Regions from separate parts of the Pantoea sp. X-Soil-ISGK-259 genome, predicted to be linked through region 2. Evidence: predicted binding sites of a transcription regulator. Region 2 holds the regulator's gene; each other region holds the start of a gene.
What was found. Region 2 encodes sigma-54, which starts transcription at its own class of promoters, with help from an activator protein. Its sites were predicted from a motif close to GTTGGCACANNTTTCGCTNT; they were not measured.
Positions count from the first base shown of each region.

Region 1: AC6I77_RS03760 (gamma-glutamyltransferase family protein) is a predicted target of sigma-54. The motif match lies at 1,668-1,687, and genes of this name have one in related genera.
Region 3: AC6I77_RS17130 (gamma carbonic anhydrase family protein) is a predicted target of sigma-54. The motif match lies at 865-884, and genes of this name have one in related genera.
Region 4: glnK (P-II family nitrogen regulator) is a predicted target of sigma-54. The motif match lies at 1,326-1,345, and genes of this name have one in related genera.

Region 1 is NZ_AP035986.1:840,981-844,091, reverse strand. Features, by position in the region: gene AC6I77_RS03770 (transporter substrate-binding domain-containing protein) at 1-540, opposite strand, end outside; gene hpxU (MurR/RpiR family transcriptional regulator HpxU) at 732-1,571, opposite strand; gene AC6I77_RS03760 (gamma-glutamyltransferase family protein) at 1,723-3,111, shown strand, end outside.
Region 2 is NZ_AP035986.1:426,341-429,451, forward strand. Features, by position in the region: gene ptsN (PTS IIA-like nitrogen regulatory protein PtsN) at 1-76, opposite strand, end outside; gene hpf (ribosome hibernation promoting factor) at 229-516, opposite strand; gene rpoN (RNA polymerase factor sigma-54) at 538-1,971, opposite strand; gene lptB (LPS export ABC transporter ATP-binding protein) at 2,020-2,745, opposite strand; gene lptA (lipopolysaccharide ABC transporter substrate-binding protein LptA) at 2,751-3,111, opposite strand, start outside.
Region 3 is NZ_AP035986.1:3,609,053-3,612,163, forward strand. Features, by position in the region: rRNA gene AC6I77_RS17125 (16S ribosomal RNA) at 1-667, opposite strand, end outside; gene AC6I77_RS17130 (gamma carbonic anhydrase family protein) at 1,159-1,713, shown strand; gene AC6I77_RS17135 (DUF1488 family protein) at 1,680-1,937, opposite strand; gene aroE (shikimate dehydrogenase) at 1,934-2,752, opposite strand; gene tsaC (L-threonylcarbamoyladenylate synthase type 1 TsaC) at 2,756-3,111, opposite strand, start outside.
Region 4 is NZ_AP035986.1:986,274-989,384, forward strand. Features, by position in the region: gene AC6I77_RS04455 (SmdB family multidrug efflux ABC transporter permease/ATP-binding protein) at 1-1,139, shown strand, start outside; gene glnK (P-II family nitrogen regulator) at 1,397-1,735, shown strand; gene amtB (ammonium transporter AmtB) at 1,770-3,056, shown strand; gene tesB (acyl-CoA thioesterase II) at 3,106-3,111, opposite strand, start outside.

The sequences.
Region 1 (3,111 bases), 410 kb from region 2:
ACCGGAGAGATAGGCAGACAACGTGGTGTTGTTATCTTCATAGCGTTTTATCTGCGCATCTTTCGGCGCAACGTCGCTGAGCACCATGTCTTCTACCGCACCGCGCGTGACGCCAATCGACTTGCCGCTCAGCGCCGACGCCGCTTTGATCTCATCACCTTTCGGACCAAATACGCCCAGGAAGAACGGCGCATAGGCACGGGTAAAGTCGATCACTTTCTCACGCTCGGCATTTTTACCCATGCTGGAGATAACCAGATCGACTTTGTCAGTTTGCAGATAAGGCACGCGGTTGGCACTGCTGACCGGCACCAGCTGCAACTTAAGTTTCATCTGCTTTGCCAGATATTTCGCCGTGTCGATGTCATACCCCTGCGGCTGAAGGTCAGTGCCGACCGAGCCAAAGGGTGGGAAATCCTGCGGCACAGCGACGCGGATGACACCGCGCTTCTGGATGTCCTGCAGTTGATCGGCCAGCGCACTTCCCGCCTGAGCCATCAGTAATGCTGCAGCTGCTACCGCCATTAAAACTTTTTTCATTATGCACCCCGGTGAGATTAACGTGAAACAAAAGATTCTTTGGGATGCATTCTGCAACTAATGTGCCAATGCGGGTGGCAATTAAAAAAGGGTTAGAGGGCAGAGAGTTCCGTTGAAACTGGACGTAATCGGGACGATTACGCCGGGAAAGATGTGTTCTGAAATGGGGCAAAGCACCAAAACGGTGCCTGTTAACGGTGCTCCAGTTCGTCAAACTGCTGATACAGGTCAGCGATCTGATGTATCCGCTGACGTCCCTGAGCCAGCATTTCATGCAGCAGGGCATTAGCAATCAGGTTAACCAGACTCATGGCGGCACTGTAACTGTCGAAGGCGGAGACGCTGTCCAGCGGCGTACAGAGTTGCCACCGCGCCAGGGTAATCACCGTCTGCGCCTGTGGCTCACACAGCGCCAGCAGCGGGATACCGGCTGCCTGCAACTGCTGCATCAGCGGGCGAATGATGCGTGGACGACGACGAAAGGCCATCACGATGACCATGTCGTCCGGTGTGATATCCACCAGCTCCTCAGCCAGCGTCTGGCCCGGCTGCGGCAGAATATGCACCTGAGAACGCGCCTGTACCAGTTGCTGGCGCAGGTGCAGCGCCACCGGGTAGGCATTGCGCATACCGATGATAAAGACGCGTTTTGCCTGCGACAGCTGCTGAATAACCTCGTTAAAGTGCTGTGCATCCAGGCTGTTAACCCACTGCGTCAGATTCGCCATTTCCTGCTTATAGTGGCGTGCCAGCAAGGTATTGCCCTGCACGGCATCACGATTATCTGTCAGCGGCATGCCGCTCTGACGCAGGATGCGTAACTCATCACGCATATCTTTGTATTTCTCGTAGCCCAGACGCTTAAACAGCCTGCTGACCGTGGCTTTCGACACACCACTGAGCCGCGCCAGCTCGGCGCTGTTGTAGCTGATCAGGTCATCGAAATGGTCAAACACGAAGTCAGCAATGCGCTGTTCCTGTGGCGAGAGCTGGGGATAGTGACTTCTGAGTCGTTCATCAAGCTGTTGCATAAGGCGTCCTGTAACTTTTGTTTCAGCACTTTTGTTTAGCAAAACCTAGCACAATTTACGCCAGGTTAACCGGCGCATTGTCATCGCAGGGTGAAAACTGGAACAGCTCTTGCTTTGTTATGCGTACTGTCACCCGAAGAATGAGAAAACGATGATTCAAAGCAATATGGCCCCGCAGGGGATGGCGGTGACGCCGCACCATCTGGCGAGTGAAAGCGCACTCGCGGTACTGCGTGATGGCGGTAATGCCATTGAAGCGATGGTGGCCGCCGCCGCAACTATCGCGGTGGTCTATCCACACATGAATGGACTGGGCGGCGACGGTTTCTGGCTGATTCTGCCGCCCGGTGGTGATCCTGTCGCTATCGACGCCAGCGGCGCAGCAGGTTCACTGGCTCACCGCGATTTTTACGCCGATCACCCGAAAATTCCACATCGCGGACCGAAAGCGGCGCTGACCGTAGCCGGTACAGTCAGTGGCTGGCAGGAGGCACTGATGCTCTCTAAGGAGATGGGCACCCCGCCGCTGCCGCTGGCTCGTCTGCTGCGTGATGCCATTCGCTACGCCGCCGACGGCATTCCGGTGACCGCTTCACAGAGCGCCGCCACCGCGACGTTTCGCAGTGAGTTGCAGCATCAGCCCGGCTTCAGCGCCACGTTTATGCCTGACGGCGAGGTGCCGCAGCCCGGCAGCCGTTTTACCCAGCCCGCACTGGCGAACACCCTGAGTCAGCTCACCGAAGAGGGACTCGACAGTTTTTATCGCGGCCCGCTGGCTCATCATCTGGCCGACGAGATGGCGACACTGGGCATGCCGGTGACGCTGAACGATCTGCAGCAGCATCGCGCCCGCCGCACAACGCCACTGCACCTCGCACACAGTGAAGGCGACATCTGGAATATCGCCCCGCCGACGCAGGGCATGGTGTCGCTGGCCATCCTCGGCATCACCGACTGGCTGGCGATGGCGGAGGCTGATGACGCGCAGACGGTGCACCGCATCGTTGAAGCCACCAAGAAAGCCTTTGCGCTGCGGGACAAACACATCACCGATCCGCGTCACGTTACCGAAGATCTGCAGGCGCTGCTGGATAGCGATCACCTTGCCACACTCGCCAGCCAGATCACCGATGGTGAGGCGGCAGCCTGGGGGAGCGGACGCGGCCCGGGCGATACCGTCTGGATGGGCGTGATGGACAGCAGCGGTCTGGCGGTCTCCTTTATTCAAAGCATCTATCACGAGTTTGGCAGTGGTGTGGTGCTGCCCGGCACCGGTATTACCTGGCAGAACCGTGGCGCGGCGTTTAGCCTGGATCCTGACCATTTACTCGCCCTTGCGCCCGGCAAGCAGCCGTTTCATACCCTGAATCCCGCCGCTGCACGCCTGAAAGATGGCCGGACAATGGTGTATGGCGCCATGGGCGGAGATGGTCAGCCGCAGACCCAGGCGGCGATTTTTACCCGCCATGTCATTCAGGGCCTGCCGTTACAGCAGGCGGTCAGTGCGCCGCGCTGGCTGCTGGGCCGGACCTGGGGGCAA
Region 2 (3,111 bases):
TCTGGCAGTGTACGCCGCTGCGGGTGCAGTCTGGCGAAAGCACTGTGCTCAATTCCAGTGTAAGATCGTTGTTCATTATCATTTCACTTGCGTGTTCACCAGGCCATTCGCCGCCAGCGCGTCATTACCTCTGAGACAAGCTGCGCCTGCTCAGATGACAAAACGGGGCGGATTATCCGCCCCATCCTGTCGGCTCTGCGCGCCAGGCGCGCGTTGCTAGCGTGAAGATTAGTGTTTTTTCAGTTTATCTTTGTGTTTGGTCAGCTGACGGGCCAGCTTGTCGATCAGCCCATCAATTGCCGCATACATATCTTCCGCTTCCGATGTAGCGTGCAGCTCGCCACCATTCACGTGAAGTGTTGCATCAGCCACCTGAGTGACTTTCTCAACTTTCAGGACAATATAGACCTGATTGATATGTTCAAAATAGTGTTCCAGTTTGGCAAATTTCCCGTTGACGAACTCACGCAGAGGCGGTGTGATTTCAACATGTTGCCCGGTCAGGTTCAGCTGCATAGGTCTTCCTTCTCATTTCTTTCAAACCAGTTGTTTACGCTGGTTCGATGGCGGGATGGATAAAGACTCACGATATTTGGCGACGGTACGCCGTGCCACCATAATCCCCTGATCAGATAACATTGAGGTCAGTTTACTGTCGCTCAAGGGTTTGGCTGGATTTTCCGCCGAAATTAATTTTTTCACCAGCGCACGAATCGCGGTTGAGGAGGCTTCGCCTCCACCTTCCGTATTCACATGACTGGAGAAAAAGTACTTTAGTTCAAAAATGCCACGGGGACTGTGCAGATACTTCTGCGTAGTCACGCGAGAAATGGTCGATTCATGCATCTCAACAGCCTGGGCGATATCTGCCAGCACCATCGGACGCATAAATTCTTCACCCTGCTCGAAAAACGCCTGCTGTTGCTCAACAATGCAGCGCGTTACTTTCAGCAGCGTATCATTGCGGCTTTCCAGACTCTTAATCAGCCAGCGGGCTTCCTGCAGATTACTGCGGATAAACTGACTGTCGCTGTCGTTGCGCGCTGAACTGCCCATTGCCGCATAGTGCTGATTGATCTTGAGGCGTGGCAAGCTGTCGGCATTGAGTTCAACCGTCCAGCGACTGCCAACTTTACGCACCAGGACATCGGGAATGACATATTCTGGCTCGCTGGTATTGATCGACTGACCCGGACGCGGGTCCAGCGACTGAATCAGCACCATCGCTTCTTTCAGTACATCCTCTTTGAGGCGCGTCACTCGCATCAGGCTACGGAAATCGTGATTGGCCAGCAGGTCGAGATGCTCGCTGACGATCAGGCGTGCTTCTGCCAGCATCGGTGTGTCGGGCGCATATTGCGACAGCTGCACCAGCAGACAGTCACGCAGGTCGCGCGCACCAACACCCATTGGGTCAAAACGCTGGATGCGTTTCAGCACCGCCTCAACTTCATCCACTTCGAGATCATCGTTGCCGATACTGTCCAGGATCTCCTCAAGCGAAACGGTGAGATATCCGGTGTCATCGATAGCATCGACGATAGAGGTGGCAATAGCGCGATCGGTATCACTGAAAGGCGTCAATCCAACCTGCCACATGAGGTAGTCCTGCAGTGACTGTGTCGTTTCACCCTGATAAACCGGTAACTCATCATCCTGATAATCGGTGCCAGTGCCGGAAGGCGTGCCCGCCGTGTAGATCTCATCCCAGGTGGCATCCAGCGGCAGTTCATCGGGCATCTCTTTCTGCTCAAGCGCTTCGCGTGTATCCAGCGCCTCAGACTCCGGCGATTCCCTGGAGTCGATCTCTTCATGCAGATCAGTCTGCTCAAGCAGCGGATTGCTTTCGAGTGCAAGCTGTAACTCCTGCTGGAGTTCAAGCGTAGAGAGTTGCAGCAGACGAATCGCCTGTTGCAACTGTGGAGTCATTGCCAGCTGTTGGCTGAACCTGAGTTGTAGACCTTGCTTCATAGACAGGATGGTAGTTCCCAGGTAAACATCGGTATTAACGACACCTTATCAGAGTCTGAACTCTTCACCCAAATAAACCCGCTTAACCTGCTCATCCGCAAGAATTTCATTGGGTGTGCCATGCGCAATCAGGTGTCCCTGGCTGACAATATAAGCCCGCTCACAGACCGCTAAGGTTTCACGCACGTTATGGTCGGTAATCAGCACGCCGAGGCCGCTGTCACGCAGATGCTCAATGATTTTCTTGATGTCGATAACGGAGATCGGGTCAACACCGGCAAAAGGCTCATCCAGCAGGATAAATTTAGGATTAGCGGCCAGTGCGCGTGCGATCTCAACACGACGTCGCTCACCACCCGACAGCGCCTGACCCATGCTGTCGCGCAGGTGCTCGATGTGAAACTCTTCCATCAGCTCACGGGCGCGATCCTGGCGTTGCTCTTCTGTCAGATCATCACGAATCTGCAGTACCGCCATCAGGTTATCGTAGACGCTGAGGCGACGGAAAATGGAGGCCTCCTGCGGCAGATAGCCGATGCCACGACGCGCTCGGGCATGCAGCGGCAGGATACTGATATCTTCATCATCAATAATGATACGGCCAGCGTCACGCGGGACAATACCGACCACCATGTAAAAGGTGGTGGTCTTACCGGCGCCGTTCGGACCCAGCAGGCCGACAATCTCGCCGGACTTTACCTGCAGACTGACATCTTCTACCACGCGACGGCCTTTATATGCCTTCGCCAGGTTTTCTGCGATTAATGTGGCCATAGCTATCAGTTACTCTTCTTTCCGCTGTTGGACGAACCTTTATCCTGAAGTTGCGACGGCACCAGGACGGTAGTGACGCGCTTGTTCTGGCCCTGGCTGTAAGCCTGCATTTTCTGCTCTTTTACCAGATAGGTAATACGATCGCCTTTGATGTTGCTGTCCTGCTGCTCAATGAACGCATTGCCGGTCAGTTCAACGAAGTCGTTAGCCAGTTCGTAGTGCAGCTTTGAGGCATGGCCCTGAACCGGCTTGCCGCTGTCCTGCATCTGATAGAACGTAGCGGGGTTGCCGTAGGCATCAACGATGGTTTTCTTGCTGTCGCCACCGGGACGGGTCACCACGACTTTATCCGCCGTGATTTTGATT
Region 3 (3,111 bases), 3.2 Mb from region 2:
CCCCTCTACAAGACTCAAGCCTGCCAGTTTCAAATGCAGTTCCCAGGTTAAGCCCGGGGATTTCACATCTGACTTAACAGACCGCCTGCGTGCGCTTTACGCCCAGTAATTCCGATTAACGCTTGCACCCTCCGTATTACCGCGGCTGCTGGCACGGAGTTAGCCGGTGCTTCTTCTGCGGGTAACGTCAATCGATGCGGTTATTAACCACATCGCCTTCCTCCCCGCTGAAAGTACTTTACAACCCGAAGGCCTTCTTCATACACGCGGCATGGCTGCATCAGGCTTGCGCCCATTGTGCAATATTCCCCACTGCTGCCTCCCGTAGGAGTCTGGACCGTGTCTCAGTTCCAGTGTGGCTGGTCATCCTCTCAGACCAGCTAGGGATCGTCGCCTAGGTGGGCCATTACCCCGCCTACTAGCTAATCCCATCTGGGTTCATCCGATAGTGAGAGGCCCGAAGGTCCCCCTCTTTGGTCTTGCGACGTTATGCGGTATTAGCCACCGTTTCCAGTGGTTATCCCCCTCTATCGGGCAGATCCCCAGACATTACTCACCCGTCCGCCACTCGTCACCCAAGAGCAAGCTCTCTGTGCTACCGTCCGACTTGCATGTGTTAGGCCTGCCGCCAGCGTTCAATCTGAGCCATGATCAAACTCTTCAATTTAAGTTTGATTTGCTTAAACAAGTTAAGCGGTGCTCATCTGTAAAACGTCATAATGAATTTCATTATGTGTTCACTCGTGAGGCTTTGATATTTTGTTGCGTCCTAAGACGCTGATATCAATCCTGCGAGTGCCCACACAGATTGTCTGATAAATTGTTAAAGAGCAGTGCGAACAGTGCGTTAGCGTCCTGTCGCGAGGTGGCGTATATTACGCTTTCCTCCTGCAGAGTCAACCTCTATTTCAGAAGTTTTTCTCCGGCGGCGCAGTCTCCTGTGCCTCTCAACCCGCTTCCCGTTGCCGGTGTTCCGTGTCGATGGAGGCGCATTATAGGGATCCCGTTTCAGAGCACAACCCTTTTTTTGGATCTTTTATCTGAACGGTTATAAATGATCCAGATTGATGAGATCACCAGCGATCCGGGTCAGAATTGGCTTGTCAGCTGTGTAAAATCGCATCAGGCTGCAGTGAAAACAGAACAAAGGAGAACATGATGACTTCCGCCCTACGCCCCTATAAAGATCTTTTCCCGCAAACTGGCCAGCGCGTTATGGTCGATTCAAGCAGTGTTGTCGTCGGTGATGTGATTATGGAGGATGACGTCAGCATCTGGCCGCTTGTTGCGATCAGGGGTGACGTGAATCAGGTCCGGATCGGTGCCCGAACCAATGTGCAGGATGGCAGTGTTCTGCACGTTACGCATAAATCTGCAGCCAATCCGCAAGGCTTCCCTCTTATTATTGGCGAGGAGGTCACGGTCGGCCATAAAGCGATGCTGCACGGCTGTACCATTGGCGATCGCGTGCTGGTCGGAATGGGATCGATTTTGCTTGATGGCGTAATAGTAGAAGATGAGGTGATGATTGGTGCCGGCAGTCTGGTGCCGCCAGGTAAAAGACTGGAGAGTGGCTATCTCTATCTGGGGAGTCCGGTGAAGCAAATCAGGCCGCTTAATGACAGCGAAAAAGAAGGGTTACGCTATTCCGCTAACAACTATGTGGGCTGGAAAGATGATTACCTGGCTGACGCTAACCAGACCCAGCCCTGAGCATCAACGTTATCCTGACGGATAGCCTCTTCCGCCTCATCCTCCAGATCCCAGCGATGGTGCTGAAACAGCGCCATCGCCTCTCCTTCACCAAAACGTGATATCAACGACTCACAGCTGATTGCACAGTTCAGCCGCATGCCGTTGACCAGTACCGGGAAACAAACCGCCTTGAGTTCAGCATCATAGGCTTCATCATCAGGGAACTGTATCGCCTGATTCACGACTGCATGGCCTGCTTAAGCTGAGCAATGACCGGAGCAATGTCTGGCATTACTCCGTGCCATATATAGAAGGCATGAGCAGCCTGCCCCACCAGCATACCCAAACCATCTGCCAGATGATTCGTGCCATGCCCCTGACACCAGCGCAGGAAAGGCGTCAGCCCGCTTTGGTAAAACATGTCATAGCACTGCACGCCGGAATGGATCACGTCAGAAGGTAAAGGAGGCGTTTCTCCATTCACACCGCTTGAAGTGGCATTAACGATCAGATCGAAGTGCTGACCCGTCAGCTGTTCAAAACGACATGCCCGGATAGGCCCATTCTCTCCAAACAGCGTCGCCAGCTCTTCAGCGCGTGCAGCTGTACGATTGACGACGGTCAGTGTCACGCCCGCTGAAAGCAATGGCAGAATGACGCCGCGAGCAGCCCCGCCCGCGCCCACCAGCAATACATTGTCGCCAGCGTTGATCATCTTAAGCCGCTCAAGGTCACTTAACAGGCCAATGCCATCCGTGTTGTCCCCCAGGATCTGACCATCACTGAGTTTTTTCACCGTGTTTACCGCGCCGGACAGGGCTGCACGTTCACTCAGCTGATCGGCAAACTCCCATGCCTGCTGTTTAAAAGGCAACGTCACATTGGCACCACGACCTCCCTGTTCAAAAAAGGCAGAGAGCGCCTGGGGAAAACCATCAATCGGGGCGCAGATGCGACCATAGCGATGTTCAATACCCGTCTGCTCAGCGAAAGCCTGATGGATCAGCGGTGATTTACTGTGGCTGATGGGATTACCGAAAACGGCGAATTGATCCATGAATTAACCCTGACGTATAAGTTCGCCGCTAATCACATCGCGGATTTCAGAGGGATTAAGGCGGCCACCGGTTTTTCCCGACAGAACCGGGAAGTGCTCACCAAACTGTTGCTTCACTTCTTCCGCCGTGCGGCAGGGAGGCAGACCCGACAGATTTGCGCTGGTTGAAACCAGCGGTTTACCAAATGCGCGGCAAAGCGCCTGCACATCGGGATGGTCACTGACGCGAATGGCCAGCGAATCAAACTGCCCGGTCAGCCAGCGAGGGGTTTGTGGTGGAACGGGGACGACAAAGGTCACAGGACCGGGCCAGCATGCAAACATCCGCTCACGCTGCATCACCGAAAGTTCGCGTGCGG
Region 4 (3,111 bases), 560 kb from region 2:
GCATGAGCGTGATTCAGCAGTTTCGCCAGCAGGCGCGATTTGGTGAGCGTATGGGCGAAGCGAGTCGCTCCCACTATCTGGCGCGAATGGAGACGCTGCGTCTTGATGGCTTTCTGCTGCGCCCTCTGTTGAGCCTGTTTTCAGCGATGGTACTGTGTGGGTTGCTGATCCTGTTCAGCTTCTCGGTGCCTGGCGTGTTTGAAGTCGGGGTGTTGTATGCCTTTATTACTTACCTGGGCCGCCTGAATGAGCCGCTGATTGAGCTGACCACGCAGCAATCGATGCTGCAACAGGCGGTGGTTTCTGGTGAGCGTATTTTCGAGCTGATGGATGCTACGCAGCAGCAATATGGCATCGACCCGCAGCCACTGGCTTCAGGTCGTATCACCCTGAACAATCTCAGTTTTGCCTACCGTGAAAACCGCGATGTACTCAGTGATATCAATCTTGACGTCGCACCGCGTGAATTCGTGGCACTGGTGGGCCATACCGGCAGCGGCAAGAGTACTCTGGCTAATTTGCTGATGGGCTACTACCCGGTGACGCGCGGCGAAATCCGGATTGATGACCGGCCTATTGGTGACCTGAGTCATGCCGTGCTGCGACACGGTATCGCGATGGTGCAGCAGGATCCGGTCGTACTGGCCGATACGCTGCTGGCCAATGTCCGGCTGGGCCGCGACATCAGTGAAGAGGCTGTCTGGCAGGTGCTCCAGCAGGTACAGCTGGCGCCACTGGCGCAGGCTTTACCAGAGGGAATTCATACCCGGCTGGGCGAGCAGGGCAATAATTTGTCGGTCGGACAGAAGCAGCTGCTGGCGCTGGCCCGGGTACTGGTTGATCTGCCGCAGATACTTATCCTCGACGAGGCAACAGCCAATATCGACTCCGGTACCGAACAGGCGATTCAGCAGACACTTGCGACGCTTCGTCAGCACAGTACGCTGGTGGTGATTGCGCACCGACTATCAACGATTGTGGAAGCGGACAAGATTCTGGTGCTGCATCGCGGTCGTGTGGTGGAGCAGGGTACCCATCAGCAACTGCTGGCGATGCAGGGACGCTACTGGCAGATGTATCAGCTACAACAGGCAGGTGAAAATCTGGCGTCGGGCGTGCCTGTAACATCTGAAGGTTGAGCTGCACCTTTTTTGAGCATGTTTATCAGAATAATCTGTACAAATGCACTCCTTTGACGCCTTAAGCACCAAAGGAGTGCAGTCCCTGGCAGTATTCCCCTTCATCCAGGCTTCAGGTTTCCGCTACGGTTAAAACCATGCCTTGCCGCGTCTCGCCTGACTCACTGATTAACGTCAGTTTTACACTCTGGCACAGGCTTTGCTTATATCCCTTCGTGTCCATAAACGTTACCAATTTACTCGCTGGAGGGGATCCAATGAAGCTGGTCACCGTCGTAATTAAGCCATTCAAGCTGGAGGATGTACGTGAAGCTTTATCCTCTATCGGCATTCAGGGACTGACCGTCTCCGAAGTGAAGGGGTTTGGCCGTCAGAAAGGCCATGCAGAGCTTTATCGTGGCGCAGAATACAGCGTAAATTTCCTGCCAAAAGTCAAAATTGATATCGCGATTGCCGATGATCAGCTGGACGAAGTGGTGGATGTCATCAGTAAAGCGGCTTACACCGGCAAAATTGGCGACGGTAAGATTTTCGTGGCTGAACTGCAGCGCGTCATCCGTATTCGTACCGGCGAGACCGATGAAGCCGCTCTGTAATCAAGACTCAGTACTGTGATGGGATGGAATAAAAATGAATAAAATGTTAGCTAAGTTGGGCCTCACCAGCCTGGCACTGTTACCCTCACTCGCGATGGCTGCGCCTGCCGTTGCGGACAAGGCTGATAACGCATTTATGATGATTTGCACCGCGCTGGTGCTGTTTATGTCAATTCCAGGTATCGCGCTGTTTTACGGTGGTCTGATTCGCGGCAAAAACGTTCTGTCGATGCTGACCCAGGTCGCGGTGACCTTCTCGCTGGTTTGCGTATTGTGGGTGGTCTACGGCTACTCCCTGGCGTTCAGTGAAGGCAATGCTTTCTTTGGTGGCTTTGGCTGGGCCATGCTGAAAAACATTCAACTTACCGCCGTAATGGGCAGTTTCTATCAGTATATCCACGTCGCTTTCCAGGCCTCATTTGCCTGTATCACCGTGGGCCTGATTGTCGGTGCGATCGCTGAACGTATCCGCTTCTCTGCAGTACTGATTTTTGTCGGTGTCTGGCTGACGCTCTCCTATTTACCTATCGCGCACATGGTGTGGGCGGGCGGTTTCCTGGCTCAGGATGGTGCGCTGGACTTTGCTGGCGGTACAGTAGTGCATATTAACGCCGCAGTAGCAGGTCTGGTGGGCGCTTATCTGGTAGGCAAACGTGCTGGCTTTGGTAAAGAGGCCTTTAAGCCACACAACCTGCCAATGGTCTTCACCGGCACCGCGATTCTTTATGTTGGCTGGTTCGGCTTCAACGCCGGTTCTGCGTCTGCAGCAAATGAAATCGCGGCATTGGCCTTCCTGAACACCGTCGTCGCAACCGCGGGCGCAGTCCTGGCATGGACCTTTGGCGAGTGGGCGGTACGTGGTAAGCCTTCTCTGCTGGGTGCCTGTTCAGGCTTTATTGCCGGTCTGGTAGCGATTACCCCAGCCTGTGGTTACGTTGGCGTGGGCGGATCCTTGATCATCGGTCTGGTTGGCGGCCTGGCAGGATTGTGGGGTGTGACCACCCTGAAGAAATGGCTGCGTGTGGATGATCCCTGCGATGTGTTCGGCGTACACGGCGTCTGCGGAATTGTAGGCTGTATTCTGACTGGCGTGTTTGCTTCCTCTTCACTGGGCGGCGTGGGCTATGCACAGGGCGTTACCATGGGCCATCAGGTCTGGGTGCAGCTGTTCAGCGTCGGCCTGACTATCGTCTGGTCGGGTGTTGTCGCCTTTATCGGCTTCAAGCTGGCTGACCTGATTGTTGGTCTGCGCGTACCGGAAGAGCATGAGCGTGAAGGTCTGGATGTAAACAGCCACGGCGAGAACGCTTACAACCAGTAATGTGTCAGTACGGAAAAGATTAATCGGGGGCGAGAAATCGCCCCTTTTTTTATTC